DNA from 2 places in the Candidatus Pelagibacter sp. PS_28 genome. Region 2 is predicted to be linked to the other one. Evidence: riboswitches for the same ligand, from Rfam matches in the RefSeq annotation. Region 2 holds a riboswitch; the other holds the start of a gene.

Region 1 (3,886 bases), 530 kb from region 2:
GATGAAGAGTTCAAAAATAAAATTAATTCTAAATTTTTAGAAGCAAGAAATGAAAGAATTAAAATGTTGGATGAAGAAAAAGCAAAAGAAGTTGAAAAAAGAATTTTTCTTCAGTGTATAGATTTAAACTGGAAGTCACATATTCAATATCTTGAACAACTAAGACAAGTTATTGGCCTAAGATCTTATGGTCAAAGAGATCCATTAGTTGAGTATAAAAAAGAAGCCTTTTTTCTTTTCGAAAACTTATTGAATAAATTGAAAATGGATTTTGTTACAATTTTAATAAATTTAAAAATAGTTCAAGAACCTAGTGAAAGTATTTCAAGACCATTAAAAAAAGAAACATCTAACGATCCAAAATGTTTACTAATAAAAAGAAAAAATGAAAAAATTTCAAGAAATGAGAAATGTGAAGCTACAGGTAAAAAGTTTAAAAACTGTTGTGGGGCCTTATAAAGAAAATATAAAATAGCCCGATAAAACTATTACTCCAAATAAAACTGCTAAATTTAACTTTGATTTAAAGAAGTTTTTAATAAATAAATTAACCTTACTTTCTTTCATGCTGAGTGTACTTAGATCGTCTATTTGATTTACGAAACCTTTAGATCTTCCAATAGTTAAAAATTTATTTTTTCTATGATTAAAAATTTCTTCTCCACTCATGTTAAAAAATTCATTCAAATTTTTTTCAATCGATTTTCTTACGTTATCTAATATTAGGTCTCTATCTCTGTGGGCACCACCAATTGGCTCTGGAATAATTTCATCAATTACTTTTAGTTCTAAAAGGTCTTTTGAAGACAATTTCATAGCTTTTGCTGCTTCTAAAGTTCTTTTAGGGTCTCTCCATAAAATGGTGGCACAGCCCTCTGGAGATATTACTGAGTAAATTGCATTTTCTAACATGATTACCTTGTTAGATGAAGCAAGTGCTATTGCCCCTCCTGATCCACCTTCTCCAATAACAATTGCAAGAGTTGGGACGTTTAAAGACATGCAGCACTCAATTGATTTTGCAATTGCCTCTGCTTGACCTCTTTCTTCCGCTCCTACACCAGGGTAAGCTCCGGGTGTGTCTATAAAAGAAATTATCGGAATGTTAAATTTATTTGCTAATTTCATTAATCTAATTGTTTTTCTGTAACCCTCAGGTCTCATCATTCCAAAATTTCTTTCAATTCTACTTTCAAGGCTGTCCCCTTTTTCTTGGCCAATAACTAAGACAGATTTTTCATCAAATTTTGCAAATCCTGCTAATACAGATTTGTCTTCTCCATAATATCTATCACCTGACAATGGGATAAAATCTTCAAATAAATTATCAATAAAAAATTTTGCTTTAGGTCTATCTTCATGTCTTGCAACTAGAGTGGTTTGCCAGGGGTCTAAGTTAGAGTAAATTTCTTGTAGCTTATTATCTATCTCTTTTTGAGACTCAGATATTTTTTTGGTATCTACTTCTGAAAGACCATCTTGATTATAAGGATCTTTAAGTTTGTCTATTTCTATCTCTAAATTTTTAATATCTGTCTCAAAATTTAAATAATTTTTCATATGATTGTTTAATTATTAATTAATTAAGAAAAAAGGCAATAAAATGTTTCAAATAATTTATATTTGACATAATTCTATTAAGAGATAGTCTTAATCAATATCGGGAGAGACTATTTTAAATAGCGCCGAAGGAGCAACCACCCCGGAAACTCTCAGGCAAATGGACCGATAACAAACATAACACTCTGGAAAGAGATTTATCTCGCCGATGGAGCAAAACTCTCAGGCAAAAATACAGATGGGGAAAATGGGTGCTATGAAAGAACAATATACAAAAATACACAATCTATCAGTTTCTAATAAATTGCTTAACTTCGTTAATGAAGAGCTGCTTAAAGATACAAATATTTCTTCTGAAAAATTCTGGGAAGGCTTCGACCAAGTAGTTCATGAGCTAGCCCCAAAAAATAAAGAGCTATTAAAAATAAGAGAAGATTTACAAAAAAAAATAGACGATTGGCATATTGCAAATAAAGGAAATGAAATCAATCTAGAGGAGTATAAAAAATTTTTAAAAGAAATTGATTATTTAAAAGAAGTAGGCCCTGATTTTAAAATCAAAACAAATAATGTTGATGAAGAAATAACTAGTATTGCTGGACCTCAATTAGTAGTTCCAATCATGAATGAAAGGTATGCACTGAATGCAGCTAATGCTAGATGGATGAGTTTATATGACAGTTTATATGGTACAGATGTAATCGATCCATCTGAGGATAGTGCCACTCAAAGATACGATCCTTTAAGAGGAGAAATGGTTATAAAATATGGAAGAGACTTTTTAGAAAAATATTTTCCTCTAGAAAATTTTGAATGGCATAATATTACAGGCTTTAAAATTGATAATGGCTCTTTAACAGTATTAAAAGATAGTAATAAATCATCTTTAAAAAATAAAGATAAATATATTGGTCATAGAGGAGAGGCCAATGATCCATCAGCAATAATTTTAAAAAATAATAATCTTCATATAGAAATAATTATAGACCCAAATGCTTTTAGCGCTCAACAAGATCCTGCTAAAATTAGTGATATTATTGTTGAAGCTGCAGTTTCAACTATTTGTGATAATGAAGATAGTGTTGCTGCAGTAGATGCTGATGACAAAGTTATTTGTTATCGTAATTGGCTTGGACTTATGAAAGGTGATTTGAAATCAACTTTTGAAAAAAATGGAAAGACTTATGAGCGTAAATTAAATCCCGACAGAAGTTATATTTCTAAAGATGGAAAAGGATTAAAGCTACATGGAAGAAGTTTATTATTGGTAAGGAATGTTGGACACCTTATGACTAACTCAGCAATCACTTTAAAAGATGGTTCTGAAATACCAGAAGGTATTATGGATGCCTTTATAACTTCAGCAGCTTGCCTTCATGATATTAAAAAAAAAGGTAATTCTAGAACTGGTTCCATTTATATTGTTAAACCAAAAATGCATGGCCCTGATGAAACCTCATTTACTGATTTAATTTTTACTAAAGTTGAAGAAGTTTTAGGATTGGAAAAATACACTTGTAAAATTGGAATTATGGATGAAGAGAGAAGAACCTCATCAAATTTAAAAGAGTGTATTAGAACACTGCAAAATAGAGTATTTTTTATTAATACTGGTTTTTTAGATCGTACTGGTGATGAAATGCATACTTCAATGGAAGCTGGTCCTATGATTAAAAAAGGAGACATGAAATCTTCTAAATGGATTGGGGCATATGAAAATAACAATGTAGACATAGGTCTTCAATGTGGTCTTTCTGGTAAGGCTCAAATTGGCAAAGGAATGTGGGCTATGCCGGACAAAATGAAAGAGATGATGGAACAAAAAACTGGGCATCTAAATGCTGGTGCAAATTGTGCTTGGGTTCCCTCACCTACAGCGGCAGCTCTTCATGCTCTTCATTATCATGAAATAAATATTTTTGAGAAACAGAAAGAAATTCAAAAAAGAGAATCTGCAAAACTGGATGATTTGTTAACAATTCCTGTAGCAGACAGACCAAACTGGTCAATGGAAGAAATTAACTCCGAAATTTCCAATTCTGCACAAACTCTTTTAGGGTATGTCGTCAGATGGATAGATCATGGAGTTGGCTGTTCAAAGGTACCTGATATTAATAATGTTGGTTTGATGGAGGATAGAGCCACTTTAAGAATTTCTTCTCAACATATAGCTAATTGGATACATCACGATATTTGTACAAAATCACAAGTTATGGAAGTAATGAAAAAAATGGCAAAAATTGTTGATGATCAAAATAAAAATGATGGTGCCTATACTCGCTCTGGAAGAGGAAGCTACGAAATGATGTCTGAAAATTTTGAGCAA
Region 2 (3,886 bases):
CCACATATAATATCTTCTTTAATATCTTTATCTTCGTCACCAACTATTATTTCTAGGCCTAAAGGTTCAGCTCTTGTTTTAATAACATCAATTGTTTGAGGATGACAATTTTTTGAAACAAAAACTTTTTTAGATTCAGACTTGGATATTCTATAACTCAATCCCATAGCTTCCGCTGCAGCTGTTCCTTCATCTAAAAGAGAGGCATTAGCGATATCCATTCCAGTAAAGTCAATTATCATTTGTTGAAAATTTAATAACATTTCCAATCTTCCTTGTGCTACTTCTGGCTGATAAGGGGTATAAGAAGTATACCATCCTGGATTTTCTAAAATATTTCTAAGTATTACATAGGGAGTATAAGTTCCATAATAACCCATTCCTATAAAGCTAGAATAAATCTTATTTTTTTTAGAAATATCTTTTAATTTTCTAAGTGCTTTATATTCAGAATTTGGATCACCAATATCTAAATCATCTTTAAGAAGAATTTTTTCTGGTACAGTATCTTTTATTAAATCATCAAGATTTTGGTATCCCAACTCTTTAAGCATAACATTTTGTTCATCAATAGATGGACCTATATGTCTTTGTATAAAATCTTTTTGAGCATTCTTTAACATTTAACTACCACTTTCTTTTGAAAATTTTTCGTATTCTTCTTTATTCATTAATGAATCCATTTCAGACTTATCAGTAATTTTTAATTTAAAAAACCATGCTTCATTTTCTGGATCAGAATTAACTTTTGCAGGATCGTCAACAATGGCTTGGTTATTTTCGATAATTTCTCCAGATACAGGAGTATAAATATCACTTGCAGCCTTTGTAGACTCTACAACTCCAGCATTGCCATCTTTAACTACTGAAGATCCTATTTCTGGTAACTCTACGAAAACAATATCTCCTAGCATTTCGGTTGCATGTTGTGTAATTCCTACAACAGCAGTGTCTCCATCTAACTTTATCCACTCGTGTTCTTTAGAATATTTTACTTCACTCATTTACTAGCTCCTTTCACATAACTTTTTTTATAAAATGGCAAATTACTTATAATTGCCGGATATTTTTTTCCTCTCACTTCTAAAAAAACCTTAGTATCAATTTTAGAAAATGAATTTTCTACATAACCCATTGCAACTGGGGCCTGAACACTCGGTCCAAAAGTTCCACTTGTAATTTCTCCAATATTTTTATCATCCTCACTAAATATTGAAGTTTTTTCACGGGCTATAATTCTTCCTTCTGGCTTAATACCTACGCGGATTTTACTTACTCCTTTCTCTATTTGAGATTTAATTTTTTCGCATCCAATAAATCCACCCTCAAGAATTCTATTTTTTGATATCGCCCATTTTAAATTTGCTTCTACTGGGCTTTTATTAATATCCATGTCATGACCATACAAACAAAGTCCCGCCTCCAGTCTCAAGGTATCTCTGGCACCTAATCCAATTAAATTAGCCCCTTCATCTATGAGTTTTTGCACAAACACTTCTGCGTTCTCATTTTTGATCGATATCTCAAATCCATCTTCACCGGTATACCCTGATCTTGTGATATAAACATCTTCTTTAAGATAATTAAACGTATCACCATTCATAAATTTTAGATCTGATACTCCATTGATTATCTTTTCTAGTATTTGGACTGCTTTAGGACCTTGAATTGCTATAAGCGATAGCTCTTCACTTAAAATCATTTCATACTTATCTTCTAACAATTTAGTTAAAAGTTTAAAATCTGTATTCTTACAAGCAGCATTTAATACAATGTTAAAACCACCTTCAACTTTTGTGATAATTAAATCATCATAAATTCCTGCTTCATCATTCATTAAAAAACTATATTTGGATTGATTTAATTTAGCCTTACTCAATTCAGCTGGAAAAATTTTTTCAAGATCTTTTGCCAACTTATCATCTCCTTTAATGAATAACTGACCCATATGGGACACATCAAAAATACCTGCATTTTCTCTTGTACTTTTGTGTTCCTCAATAATTCCTTTAGAATATTGAATTGGCATTTGATACCCAGCAAATGGAACAAACTTAGCTCCATGCTTTTGATGTAAACTGTAAAGTGCGGTTTTTAAAATATCCATATTAACTTACTGTACCCATCTGTATGTTTGCCTGAGAGTTTTATTCCGTCGGCGAGAACTTAATCTCTTTCCAGAGTTAATATGTTACGGTCCTTTTGCCTGAGAGATTCCTGGGTGGTTGCTCCTTCGGCGCTACGATTGTTTGTAGTCTCTCCCGTATATAAGAATAATCTACCAGATATGTAACAGAGTCAATTAATAATTTTTTCTTTTTTATTTGAAAAAAGTAGTGAGTAAAATTGCAATAATACAGCAAAAAGAATTACTCCTCCTCCGATTAAAGTAAATAAAGAAGGTCGTTCAGCTGCAAATAAAAAGGCCCACATTGGCCCCAACACAGATTCGGATAACATGATTATACCAACCATTGCAGATGGTGTACTACGTGCACCCATAGTTATAAATATAAAACCAAATCCTACTTGGAAAAAACCTGCTGTAAAACCTAAAAATATATCATGTGAAGAAATCATAAGCTTCTCAGATAATAAAAATCCAATAAAGCATGAACTCACACCAGCTATAAATTGAGCTGGCACCATGTCAACTGTAGGAAATTTTCTAACAATTATAATTAAGACTGCAAATGTAATTGGCATGCTAAAAGCCGCTAAGTTTCCAGACATCTCTCCCGGTGATAAAGAATTACCTACCATTAATAGGACACCCGTAATTGCTAAAATAATTGAAGCTAAGGTAATAGATGAAATTGTTTCTTTTAAAAAGAAATAACCAAATATTGCTAAAAAGAGTATTTGTGTCGAAATAATAAAATTAGTATTGGCAACAGTTGTATTATACATCGCAAAGACGTACCCACAAAAACCAAATGATAAAATAACTCCACCAATAAGTCCTGGTAAACCCGAATCGTAAAACGCTTTAAATAATTTTTTTTTATAAGTAATTATTAAAAAAAGTAAGACTGTAAGCGAAAAAAATAAAGATCTCCAAAATAATATTTGCCATAAGGTTGATCCTTCAAATGATTTAACAATCAAGCCTCCAAAACTTAAGCAGCAAGCTCCCATAAAAACTAATATAGGACCTGGAATTTTATTAATTACATTCATTTAAATATTTATTTGTATCTTCTGTGTATGCTTTAAATATATTCTGAGCTTCTTCAAGACTTACTTCCTTAAAATTTATAATAGTGCCTGGTGTTAATTGACCTACTCGATCTAAGTCTGCTGAAATAACAACACCTATTTTGGGATATCCACCTATAGTTCCGTGATCAGACAACATTACAATAGGGTTTCCATCAGCAGGTACTTGTATTACTCCTTTTACAAGACCTTCAGATTTTATATTAGAGCTAACAATGTTTTCTAACTTAGGACCACTTAGTCTAATACCCATTCTATCTGTTAATTTTGTAACTGAAAATTCTTTGTTAAAAAAATTATTTTGTGCCTCTTTTGAAAAATAATCAAAATTGGTACCTTTAATAACTCTAATTATATTATCTGGAACTTCTTTATAATCAATTTCTATTTCTTCAATTTTTTTAAAATCATAATTTTTTATAAAAATTTTATCTTTTATAGAATATTTTTTTCCATTATTTGGACCAACATTCGCCTTGGTATTTATAGAATAACTATTCCAAGTTTTGTTCAATTCTAAACCCCCACTAATTGATAAATATCCATAAGCAGTATTTTTTGTTGATATTAAATCAATTTGATCTTCGTCTTCTAAAATATAGTTTTTATAACAAACACCATTTTCAATGTTTGAATTTTTTCTAATTATCTTGAAAAGCACATCCCC

The links. A riboswitch is a leader RNA that binds a small molecule or an ion and turns the genes downstream of it on or off. The one in region 2 is predicted to bind glycine.
Region 1: it holds a riboswitch for glycine, as region 2 does, so the genes downstream of both, AC5SMR_RS00580 (malate synthase G) here and gcvT (glycine cleavage system aminomethyltransferase GcvT) in region 2, are expected to answer to the same signal.

Annotation. Positions count from the first base shown of each region.
Region 1 covers NZ_CM182070.1:110,734-114,619, reverse strand. The annotation lists gene secA (preprotein translocase subunit SecA) at 1-459, shown strand, start outside; gene AC5SMR_RS00585 (acetyl-CoA carboxylase carboxyltransferase subunit alpha) at 454-1,560, opposite strand; glycine riboswitch at 1,652-1,738, shown strand; gene AC5SMR_RS00580 (malate synthase G) at 1,808-3,886, shown strand, end outside.
Region 2 covers NZ_CM182070.1:898,876-902,761, forward strand. The annotation lists gene gcvP (aminomethyl-transferring glycine dehydrogenase) at 1-623, opposite strand, end outside; gene gcvH (glycine cleavage system protein GcvH) at 624-1,004, opposite strand; gene gcvT (glycine cleavage system aminomethyltransferase GcvT) at 1,001-2,107, opposite strand; glycine riboswitch at 2,185-2,274, opposite strand; gene AC5SMR_RS04920 (DMT family transporter) at 2,299-3,180, opposite strand; gene AC5SMR_RS04925 (5-oxoprolinase subunit C family protein) at 3,167-3,886, opposite strand, start outside.